2 regions of the Colwellia sp. KS18-150 genome follow, and region 2 is predicted to be linked to the other one. Evidence: predicted binding sites of a transcription regulator. Region 2 holds the regulator's gene; the other holds the start of a gene.
The links. The regulator FNR, encoded in region 2, switches genes on or off when oxygen is low (the NO sensors DNR and NnrR bind a similar motif). The targets are predictions, from matches to a motif close to TTGATCTAGATCAA.
Positions count from the first base shown of each region.

Region 1: the regulator FNR is predicted to act here: its motif matches at 2,124-2,137, upstream of AC27IF_RS07490 (universal stress protein).

Region 1 covers NZ_BAAJMC010000004.1:14,649-21,012, forward strand. Annotated here, with positions in the region: gene AC27IF_RS07485 (protein kinase domain-containing protein) at 1-855, shown strand, start outside; gene AC27IF_RS07490 (universal stress protein) at 954-1,919, opposite strand; gene AC27IF_RS07495 (Leu/Phe/Val dehydrogenase) at 2,236-3,270, opposite strand; tRNA gene AC27IF_RS07500 (tRNA-Leu) at 4,028-4,112, opposite strand; tRNA gene AC27IF_RS07505 (tRNA-Gln) at 4,266-4,340, opposite strand; tRNA gene AC27IF_RS07510 (tRNA-Gln) at 4,395-4,469, opposite strand; tRNA gene AC27IF_RS07515 (tRNA-Leu) at 4,598-4,682, opposite strand; tRNA gene AC27IF_RS07520 (tRNA-Met) at 4,738-4,814, opposite strand; gene AC27IF_RS07525 (DUF3718 domain-containing protein) at 5,013-5,354, opposite strand; gene ychF (redox-regulated ATPase YchF) at 5,453-6,364, opposite strand, start outside.
Region 2 covers NZ_BAAJMC010000019.1:8,734-15,097, forward strand. Annotated here, with positions in the region: gene ttcA (tRNA 2-thiocytidine(32) synthetase TtcA) at 1-874, opposite strand, end outside; gene uspE (universal stress protein UspE) at 1,156-2,097, opposite strand; gene fnr (fumarate/nitrate reduction transcriptional regulator Fnr) at 2,263-2,982, opposite strand; gene AC27IF_RS16615 (sulfite exporter TauE/SafE family protein) at 3,029-3,751, opposite strand; gene ccoS (cbb3-type cytochrome oxidase assembly protein CcoS) at 3,748-3,984, opposite strand; gene AC27IF_RS16625 (heavy metal translocating P-type ATPase) at 4,007-6,364, opposite strand, start outside.

The sequences.
Region 1 (6,364 bases), on a different contig from region 2:
AAGGTGAATATTAATGTATCTGTGAGTCCTAGCGATGCCAATGTTATTATTGAAAGAAATGGTACTTTTTATAAAAATAAATCTCGGATACTACCGGGTAGTTATCAAATAACGGTCAAAAAAGAGGGGCATCAAAGCCAAAAACATCTTGTTGAGATAACTAAAAGTAATCATGAGTTAAATTATCAATTAAAAGAATATAGTGAAAGTGCCATGGAACTACCCGTCTTGTTGAAGGGAGATTACTGGAAATACAATATGGGGGGAGCAACTGCAGGTACAGTTGTGAGTCGTGTAGTAGGAGAAGATAGTTATAAAAGCAAAACTGCTTATGTTCTTGAAGGAGAATCAGTTCTACCTATACCCGAATCTCTACGTAATGCGAATGGGAAAGAAGCATTAGCAAAAAGTTCAACTATAAACTCTGAAAATAATACCTATTCGTCTCGTACTAAAATGTTACTTGATAAACGTACGCTTGAAGCATTAAAAATAAATACAGCTTACCTCTCTAGTAATTCAACTGAAATGGATTTGGATGGTCGAATTATTAAAGGTAAAAAGTGGCCAATGGAAGTTGGAAATAAATGGGAAACTATGAGTAGCAACATGACAACCTACAGTGAAGTTGTTGCAACTGAACTGATAAAAGTGCCTGCAGGGGAATTTTACTGTTTTAAAGTTCTCAATCGTACAGATGGTGGTAGCTTTATAATGGATATGACCACATGGTATAGCTCTGAGGTGAAGTTTATGGTGAAATATGAAATAAAAACATCATATACCGATAAGTCATTAAACTTACCTAATAGTACTACAACAACCGAATTAACAGAGTTTAATGTTAGTCATTAAACTCTGTAATTATACCTCTTCAAATAATAAGTATAATTGATTGATAAATGATGTTGCCCCTATAACGTAAAATAATAGGGGCAAACGTAGTGTTAAACCTAACTACCTATAGAAGAATCAAACCCTTCAGGTTTTAACGCTAACACAGACTGGTTGAGACGATATAAAATATTTTCAGCCGTGTTGCCAATAAATAAGCCTTTAATACCAACCCTAGCAACTGTGCCCATCACAACTAACTCGGCATCAACCGATTTAGCAAAGTTAGGAAGACTTTCTCTAGGATTCCCCTTTATTGATACTGACTCAACAGATACATAGTCCAGTGTTTCTTGGCTAATAGTACCTTGAACGGTTTTCATAAATACTTCAAAGTTTAGGTGGTGTTGCTCTTCAGCATTCTTGAGATACAGATCTACTTCACCTTCATCCTTTTTAAGGTATTGAGCATAGTTTACTGAATTATCATATTGAGTATACCAAGCTGAGACTATTTTAAGTTTACAGCCCCTATTAGCAGCAACAGAAGCTGCAGCAACAACGATATCTAAATTCAATTGCTCGCGAATACACCTTTCTTTATCGGGGTAGTTAGAGTCAACATCAACCGCAGCAACAATGGTTTGAGAGTCTTGTTTCTCTTCAGGGTTGATCAGTAAAACAGGGCAAGGGCATTGGCGTAAAAAGCCCATGTCGTTACTACCAAACAATTTACTTAAGAAGCCTTCATTTTCAGAGGGTTTAATAAGTAAATCAAAACCATTATCTTGAACTTTTTCAATCACATCGATATAAGAGTTGTTGAGTAAAGTGTCTTTTTCAATAACTAATCCGTCAGCGTAATCTTGAATGATCTTATCTCGCTCTAACTCTTTATTTTCAATAAAGGTTTCAATATCATCTTGGCTAAAACCAAGAGTGTCGGGGATTGTCGCATTTGTTAAGGTATACAAAACCGTTAGAGTTGCTTGGTTGTATTTTGCTACTTGTACGGCTTTATCTAGTGATAATTTATTGTCAACTGAGTCACTATAAACATAGAGTATATTATTAAACTTTAACATGCTGTTCTTCCTTATCTTAAGCTTGTAATGTAAAGCAATACCGAAAAAAACTAATATCAAGATTAGCAATTATCACCATAAATACAATAGCCTAAGTAACAAGATTTGTTTATATTTGTTACTTGTTTGCTAATCATATTTATTGTCATTTTCGACAATTTTTACAAACAGAAAGCCAATCAGCTAGATAGTTAAGAAATGATTTTGATCTCGCTCACATCTTATTACCCAAACTGCATTAGCTTCATAATAAGTGATTAATATACTCTAGGATATATGCTGAACATTACTTGTGTGTTACAAGGTTAAATAGCTATTATTTCCTACCATTTTTAATTATTTCACGTGCCATTTCATCGGCAATAAAACCGGTAGGTTTATTAGTGTTTTCAGCTTTAGCAAAAACGTTAAGTAGCGTGTTATATATCTCTTCTACCTTTTTAGTCGCTTTATCAGCACAGTAATCATCTTCAAAAGAAATATTAATAATACCGCCTGCATTTATCACATAGTCTGGAGCATATAAGATTCCCTTTTCGACTAAAGCTTGATCGTGACGAGTCTCGGCAAGTTGGTTGTTAGCACAACCGGCGATAATTTTTGCTTTTAAACGGTTAATCGTATCATCATTAATACTTGCGCCAAGAGCACAAGGGGCATAAATATCAACATCTTGGTCATAGATCTCATCTAAGCCCACAACGGTGGCATTAAGCTCAGTCGCAGCTTTATCAAGTGCACTTTTATTGATGTCAGTAACGATTAAAGTTACTCCAGCTTGATGCAAATGTTCGCATAAACCATAACCCACACTTCCTAAGCCTTGTACAGCCACTTTGAGGCCAGTTAAGTCATCACGGTTAAGCTTGTGCTTAACGCAGGCTTTAATGCCTAAAAATGTACCTAGAGCGGTAAACGGCCCAGGATTACCACTTTTACCTTCGGTACCAGTGACGAACGGGGTTACTGTATTGGCAATAGCGATATCACCCGTAGTAATATTGACATCTTCTGCACTTAAGTATCGTCCATTCAACCCGTTAAGCGCTTCTCCGAATGCTTTAAAAAGCGCCTCAGATTTAATTTTTGTAGCATCGCCAATAATAACTGATTTACCACCACCCATTTTTAACCCGGCCATCGCATTTTTATAGGTCATGCCTTTAGATAAACGCAATGCATCAACAAGTGCTTCTTCATCACTGGCATAGTCCCACAATCTACACCCACCAACAGCAGCGCCTAGTTTAGTATTATGGACGGCGATAATAGCTTTTAATCCTGATGCTTTATCACTACAAAATACCACCTGTTCATGATCATCAAAATCAACTAAATCAAAAAGTGCCATGCGTTATTTCCTCATTAAATACGACTTAAACCAAAAAACAGATCATTATTGTTAAGTTCACAATGAATTAATCCGATTGGTATTGTTCTTCATTATTTGTGCGAACCTTATCACTTCATATTTATGTTAACTAGTTGGGCTATTGTAATTATAGCTGAGCTGACAAGGTGAAAGTGTTCAGATATAGGTACACTGACCACGTGGCATTAATATTTGTTGATTGACTATGATTTTTTACTTCTTGAGGCCGTTCCGTTTCATTATATAAACAGAATGGCATGCTTATGTTATTAGATTGTTTACTGAGTTTTTAGAAGATATATAAATGATACAAAAATGAGATACTAGAGATTTATGCCCATAAAGAGCATGAAGCTATTATCTTATATAATTAATCAGGATATATATAAATAGTATTGAAGGATAATTTTGAATTCACACACCATGAAGGACTGGAATCTATTATCTAATATGGGGAGCGTGTCTATTATTAATCTTGAATGGGTAAATATCAGGATATATATAAATGGTACGGAAGGAGAGACTTGAACTCTCACGCCGCGAGGCACTGGAACCTATTATCTAATATGGGTAGCGTGTCTATTATTCAGCTTGAATGGGTAAATATCAGGATATATAAATGATACGGAAGGAGAGACTTGAACTCTCACGCCGCGAGGCACTGAAACCTATTATCTAATATGGGTAGCGTGTCTATTATTAATCTTGAATGGGTAAATATCAGGATATATATAAATGGTACGGAAGGAGAGACTTGAACTCTCACGCCGCGAGGCACTGGAACCTAAATCCAGCGTGTCTACCAATTCCACCACTTCCGCATTTATATATTTCAAGTTTTGAAGAGACTTGAGCTCTTATTTCATGAGGCATTGAAACTTGCTGTTTCTACAATGCAGAAAGCATGTTAATCAATGCACCATTTATGTATTTTGATATTTTTCTAGTAAGAAAATAAATTTATACAAATAAAATGGCAGGGATAAGAGGATTTGAACCTCTGAATGACGGGATCAAAACCCGCTGCCTTACCGCTTGGCTATATCCCTACAGATTTGTAAATAACATTGCAGATTTTTTCTTATTGGGATAATAAGTAAAAATGGCAGGGATAAGAGGATTTGAACCTCTGAATGACGGGATCAAAACCCGCTGCCTTACCGCTTGGCTATATCCCTGCAATGTATTTACTCATATATAAATGGTACGGAAGGAGAGACTTGAACTCTTACTTCGAAGAGCAAACTCTGGAACCGTACATTCCTAACATAAGCAGCGTGTCTACCTATTTCACCGCCTATATAAATGGTACGGAAGGAGAGACTTGAACTCTCACGCCGCGAGGCACTGGAACCTAAATCCAGCGTGTCTACCAATTCCACCACTTCCGCATTTATATATATCAAGTTTTTAAAGAGTCCTGAACTCTACTTGTTAAGAAAAGAATGGTGGCTACACCGGGATTTGAACCTGGGACCCCATCATTATGAGTGATGTGCTCTAACCAGCTGAGCTATGTAGCCTTTCCTTCTTGCCTCTCAGCAAGTGGCGCGTATTATGCAAATCTGATTGCCTTACGTCAACCGTTTTTTTTGAAAAAACATGACTTTTTATTTGTTTGGCTATTGCCTGTGCAATTTGCCTGTAATCTACACAAAAAAAGCATTCGTAACGAGTAAAGTTATCGAATGCTTTTATAAAGACACTTAAGAAACTATTACTTATCTATCTCTAGCTTCTTCTGCTAGATGTGCAGAATATTTACTTAGGTTATCTATTTCAGCTTTCACTGTTTTTGAAGGAAGCTTACCAATGATAAATTCACCCACTTCTAACGCTTTAGCCTTCGCTGCAAAAATAAGTAAATTGTCACCGTTACATGCAAGGTCACCATATATATTACGAATCTTTATTTTATTTTGCTTTAGAAATGATCTTAAGCGGTTTTTATCATTCGCTTGCACATATTCACAAATTCGTAATGAGAGATTGTTAGCTTGTGCTGTAGGAGCTAACATAGAAGTTGCGAATAACATTCCTGCTACGGTTATTGTTTTTTTCATAATAAACCTTTTCGTTATTGTTTTGACTAATATGAGTCGTTTTACTTGTGTAAGTGTAGTGTACTTTTCGAATTTTGAAATACGTTAAGTAATTATAATTAAACGTTAAAGCGAAAATGAACTACATCTCCATCTTTAACAGGATATTCTTTACCTTCTAAGCGCCATTTTCCTGCTTCTTTTGCGCCTGATTCACCGTTAAACTCGATAAAATCAGCAAAAGCAACAACTTCAGCGCGAATAAATCCTTTTTCAAAGTCCGTATGTATAACGCCTGCAGCTTGTGGTGCTGTCGCATTTTGTTTTACTGTCCATGCTCTAACTTCTTTAACACCTGCCGTAAAGTAGGTTTGTAAACTTAATAAACCATAACCAGAGTTGATAACACGGTTAAGTCCAGGCTCTTCTAAACCCATTTCAGCCATGAATTCGTCTCTATCTTCTTCGTCCATCTCAGATAGTTCGCCTTCAATCTCTGCACATACTGCAACTACAACCGCGCCTTCTTTATCAGCGATAGCTTGAACAACATCTAAATAAGGATTATTTTCAAAACCATCATCATTAACGTTCGCTATGTACATGGTAGGCTTGATAGTTAAAAAGTTTAAGTAAGAAACTGCAGCTACTTCTTCTTTAGTTAACTCTAAAGAGCGAACCATATTGCCATCTTCAACGTGCTTTAATATCTTTTCCAAAACAGGCACTTCAAATTTTGCATCTTTGTCGCCGCCTTTCGCTCTTTTCGCTTGACGTTGAATTGCTCGTTCAGCGGTATCCATATCGGCTAATGCTAATTCGGTATTGATAACATCAATATCTTCAGCAGGGTCAATTTTATTAGCAACATGAATAATGTTGTCATTTTCAAAACAACGAACTACATGACCAATAGCATCTGTTTCACGAATGTTAGCTAAAAACTTATTACCTAAGCCTTCACCTTTAGATGCACCAGCTACTAAGCCCGCAATATCAACAAATTCCATTGTTGTAGCAATGACACGTTC
Region 2 (6,364 bases):
AGCTTATATTGTCAGCTTGGGGATATTCAGGAGTATCAAATGCGGTATCACCGCCATCAATTATACCTGAATCACTATCAATAGTTTTAAAATCAAATAACTGGCTATCACATAAATGTGATGGGACAACATTTCGCATAGCTGTAAACATTGACTCTATTCTACCAGGGTGCTGTTCATGCCAGTCTTGTAACATGCGCTTAATGTTTTGACGTTGTAAATTAGGTTGTGAGCCACAAAGGTTACAAGGAATGATAGGAAACTGTTTTAATTCGGCATATTGAATTAATTCGGCTTCTTTACAAAAAGCAAGCGGTCTGATCACGACATGCTCACCATTATCGGAAACTAATTTAGCAGGCATAGCCTTCATCTTTCCACCATAAAACATGTTTAACATCAGTGTTTCAATCATGTCGTCTCGATGGTGCCCAAGTGCTATTTTTGTAGCGCCTAAGTTTTTTGCTGTTTTATAAAGAACAGCGCGTCTTAGCCTTGAGCACAAGCTACAGGTGGTTTTTCCTTCAGGAATTTTATCTTTTACAATCGCATAAGTATCTTCTTCAATAATATGATACTCGATACCTAAACCATCAAGGTACTGCGGTAGTACATGCTCTGGAAAACCGGGCTGTTTTTGATCTAAATTTACTGCGATTATCTCAAAGTTAATTGGCGCAGACTCTTTAAGTAACATTAAAATACTTAAGAGCGCATAACTGTCTTTGCCTCCTGATAAACAAACCATGACTTTATCGCCTTCCTCAATCATATTGTATTCAGCAATAGCTTGGCCGACATGACGTCTGATGCGTTTTTCAAGTTTTGGTAATTGAGTCTGTTGTATCGCAGTTAAGGGCTTTGAGGTGTTCATAAAAGGCAGCTTTAGTTAAAACGGTTTAATTTCGCCGCGCATTATAGGTTTTTTAGCGCTTTAAAGCTATAAGGCAGAGGTAACAAACTAGGGTCTGTTGAACTTTAAGTTTATCACTCTGTTTCGCTTGAAAAAGAGTGACGATTTTTCAGTAGAGCCTAATGGTTTATGGCTTACTTTAACCTAACTCCGTTAAAAACCGTCAAAGCACAATGATTACATTGCACTCTTCTCGCCTTGTTATCTTAAAAATTAGCTAATAACTATTTCAATATGTTGATTTACTGTAATGGTGATACATAGCCATCGGGTTTTAGAGCGAGAACGTCACAATTAAGTTGGTCAATTACATGCTCTGCTGTATTTCCTATTAGAGCGGCTGAAATACCTGTTCTACCGACAGTACCAAGAATGACCAACTCTGCATCCACTTTTTCTGCGACTTGCTCTATAACTGTCTCAGGTAAGCCTTCTTCAACATGAGTATTAAGAACACTAATATCAAATTTATTAGCATGAGTGATCATCGCTTGTTGATGATGCTTTAACATGGTGTCATTGTATTCTGTGGAATTAAACTCAGGTATTTCAATGGCGATATTTACCGGGGTACCTGGAAATGAATTTACTAAATGAACATTGCCTTGAACAATTGAAGCTAACTGTTTGGCTTCCTCAGTAATTTTAATATTAAGTGAGCGGTGTTCAGATTCATCACTACCAACATTTAGTGCTGCAATTATATTACCATTTTCAGGCCAAGCGTGATCTTTAACTAATAACACTGGGCAAGGGCATTTTCGTAAAATATGCCAATCTGTTGGGGTAAAAATCACAGACTTTAATTTGTCATGTAAGTGTGTTCCTTTGATGACAATATCATAATCATGTTCTATGACTTGCTCTACGATAGCTTCGAAAGGGCGGTTATGCCAAACCACTTGACAATTTATGTCCATATCACCTTTTAAACTATTAACAATATTTTCTAGCCATGATTTTTTATCTTTGATTACTGACTGACACATAACGTCACGTTCTTCGCTTGATAAAATAGTGGTCATTTCATAAGAAAAATCAAAAATAGTTAAAAAAGCACAAACTTCTACATTGGTATCAGTTTTGGCTTTAATACTAGCGGCTAATTCTATTGCTCTTTTTAGTGCTTTTTGATCTTCCGTTGTCGGATCGATAACGGCGAGGATTTTTTGATATGTTTGCATGATTAATCTCACTTTTATAAATTAACAATATAACCATTAAAAGAACATAGTTAATTTATAGCAAATGTATGAAATTAATGCTTGTTTTAAATCAATTTATTTGGAAGTTTACGGGTCACGATAAATGATTTTATCGCGACAATAACCCTTAAACTTTGTAGCGGATTAAGACTCAGCGCAATCAATTAATGCATCAATATCTAAAATAGAAATTAATTTACCATCAACATTGATTAAGCCATTTTTATGAAAACGATTTAACAACCGACTGATTGTTTCAACCGTTAAACCAATATAGTTACCTATATCGCTTCGAGTCATTGTTAGTCTAAATTCACTGGCGGATAAACCACGGTCATGATAACGATCGCTTAATGTAACCAAAAATGTTGCTACACGTTGCTCGGCATTTTTTCGGTTTAACAGGGTGAGCATTTCTTGATCAGTGCGAATTTCATTACTCATTAAGCGTAAAACTTGCTTCTTAAGTTTTGGCATAGTGTTAGACAGTTTGTCTAAATTATTATAAGGAATTTCACACACCATTGATGTCTCAAGTGCTTGAGCAAAACTTTTATGCTCAGCATCAGCTATTGCGTCAAATCCTAATAAGTCCCCCGCTAGATGAAAGCCAGTGATTTGCTCTTCACCTTGCTCGTTAACAGTATAGGTTTTAAATGTTCCTGAGCGAATAGCATATAGTGCGTGCATATCTTGGCCATCGGTAAATATTTTATCGCCTTTGTGGATAGGGCGTTTACGATCAATAATATTGTCGAGAGTATTAAGCTCTTGATCGTTTAGCGTAAAAGGCAAACAAAGCTCACTAATACTACAGTTTTGACATTTGATATGTTGTGCGCTTGGGCAACTATTGTTCGACATACATTACTCGATTATTTACATAGCTTCTTAGGACAAATCTATGGTATTAGAACACCTGTCTAGATGCAAGAAGTAAACTATAAATACCAAAGGTAATTAATATTAATGCCATTGTTTTTCGTAACTTAGCATTGGCTAATAAATGCTTAACACTACCGAAACTAAAAGAGAGTGTTAATAGCGCTGGCAAGGTTCCTAAGCCGAAAAAAAACATAATGCTTGCCCCTGTTACCAAACTACCGCTCGCTAATGCCCAAGTTAGGGTTGAATAAACTAGGCCACAAGGTAGCCAGCCCCAGATAGCGCCTAAAGAGAATGCTTTACTCGGAGTACTGACAGGAATAACATTTTTAGCCAAAGGAGAAATGTACTTCCATAATCCCTTTCCTAAAGCTTCAATGCGATTTATCCACATTAACCATTGCCCTAAATATAACCCTAATAAAATAAGAAAAATGGCTGAAATGATACGTAAGCTTGCCAGTGGCATACCGATATTTTTTGCAGCAATTGAGCCAGTAAAGCCAACGATAGCGCCAATAATACTGTATGAAGCAATACGGCCAATATTATAAGCAAAAATTAAGCTTAATTTGTTTACTTGATTATGAGTCTGCTCTTGGCCATTAACAGGGATCTGTTGATTATTAGCATGCTTAGGCTGAGGAAGTGCAGATGTTAACATGGTAGTTATACCACCACACATGGCAATACAATGACCAGAGCCAAGTAAACCTATGATAAATGCCGAGAGAATATCAATATTCATTTATTGTCTTGTTCAGGAGCTTGAGTAGTTTTTATTTCTTTTGCATCAACTTCTGATTGAGTGTTCTGATTAACTTCGATAGATTCTTGGTTTTCATTTTCATCGAAAAGAATGCTCATGCCTTGCTTTTCGAGATCATCAAATTGCTCTGTTTTTACTGCCCAAAAGAACAAATAGATACCAAGGACAGTAAGTAATACAGCGATAGGGATTAATATGTATATTATGCTCATCTTTTACTCTTTTGTTGAGTGACTACTTTTTTAGTAAACGTAGTGAGTTGGTGATCACTAAAATCGAGCTTGCAGACATTCCTATAACCGCCATGTAAGGGGTTATAAATCCAGCAACGGCTAATGGTAATACAATGGCATTATAACCAAAAGCCCATAAGTAATTTTGAAACACGATACGACGTGTTTTTATTGCTACCTTATTTAAGGTGCTAATACTGGAAAGTTTATCATTTAATAAAATGACATCGGCACCGCTTTTGGCAATATCAGTACCGCATCCCATTGCCATGGAAACATGTGCCGCACCAAACACAGGGGAGTCATTAACACCGTCACCTACCATAGCAACTTTTACTGGTTCATGCGCTTGCATTTCCAACAGCTTATTCATTTTATCACTGGCTGAAAGGTCGCCATAACATTGAGTTATTGTTAACTGCTTTGCAATTTTATTACAAGCAATTTGGCTATCACCTGAAAGCATCAGAGTTTGATTATTGATATTTAATGATTTGATTAGTGATGATGCATCATTTCTCACTTGATCTACTAAGAAAAAAGCAGCGATAAGCACACCCTCACAAAGTAAAACACAACTTGCAGATTGGATGTCTTCATCAAACTCATCTAATTGCCAGCTTGGTTTACCTATACTGTACTCTTGATTATTAATAACGCCACTCACCCCTTTGCCTGATTCAACTCTTACTTGGCTTGTTTGCAGTGAGTAATCACGGTAAGGACTAAAAGGCTTAGCTAAAGGATGTTCAGAGTGAGATTCTAATGCGGCAGCAATCGCTAATACTTCCTGCTTGTTGAATCTATTTTCATTGGCAATGCTTACCTGTTCAATGACAAACTCACCAGTGGTTAATGTACCGGTTTTATCAAAAGCGAAACAATTAATCTGTGGCATAGTTTCCATAACATGTGCTGATTTTATCATGATACCATCACGGTTTAAGCGTGTAGTCGCACAAGTTAATGCGGTAGGAGTAGCTAAAGAAAGGGCACAAGGACAAGTAGCAACGAGCACAGATAAAGTGATCCAAAAAGCTTCTTCAGGTAAATGTTGTTGCCAATAAAGTGCTGTACCTATCGCGGTCATTAATATAATGGCGACAAAATATTGTGCGATTTTATCTGATAGTCGAGCAAGCTTTGGCTTATGAGCTTGAGACTGTTCACTTAAACGAATTAGTTGGCTTAAAAAAGATTGGCTATTTTTTTGTTTTACTCTGACTGTTATATTGCTATCGCCATTTATTGTACCGGCAAACACTTTGTCATTAAGGTTTTTACTGACAGGTAATTGCTCACCAGAAAGCATCGCTTCGTTTATATGTGAATGACCATCAATGATAACGCCGTCTGCAGGTACTGTTTCTCCAGGCTTAATTAAAACAATATCCTCAACAATCAGTAACTTGGCTGCTACTAACTCTTCTTTAGTTATGGATTCTAAAAGGAGTGATTGACCGTGACCAATTCTTGTTGCTGTCATTGGCATAAGTTTTAATAAATTGGCAGAAACTTGTGCTGCGTGAGAGCGAGCCCTGAATTCTAAAAACTTTCCAATAAGTAATAGGAAAGTAAACATCGAAACAGACTCAAAATAAACTTCACCTTGCTGAGATATTGTCGCCCATGCACTTGCACTAAATGCTAGTATTATCGCAATGGTGACAGGCACATCCATGGATAGCCTTTTTACTTTTAGGGCACTAATTGCGCCTTTATAAAAAGACAAAGCACCATAAGTAACAATCGGAATAGCTAAAATAAAACTCACCCAACGCAAATATACCTTGTTGTGATCAGACATATCCGCGAAGGCACCAAAATATAAACCTACGGCAATCATCATGATTTGCATCATTAAAATACCGCTGATACCGAGTCTTTTAATAAAGGTTTTACTTATTCTTTTATTACGCTTTTCTACTTCATTGGCTTTAAAGGGTAAGGCTTGATAACCAATTCTATCTATAGCATTGAGGATTTCACTTAAGGCTAATTTATTATCCTGCCATTTTATAGTCGCTCTTTGTGTTGTTGCATTAACATTAATGGCTTCAATACCTATCTTTTTGCTCAGTTGCATTTCAATCAACCAAGCACAAGCAGCACAGTTTATGCCTTCAATACTTAAAATGGCTTCCTTTATTTCTTTATCTTGATAAATAAATTCATCTTGTAATACGGCTTCATCGAGCAGTTGATTTTTTTGCAACTGCTCAGGCACAAGCTCTGCGCCTTTATGAGCAGGCTCAGTTCTTACAGCATAATATTGCGTTAAATTGTTATCTACAATGGTTTGAGCAACAGCTTGACAACCAATACAGCACATGGGCTGTAGGTTGTTGTTTATGTTTAC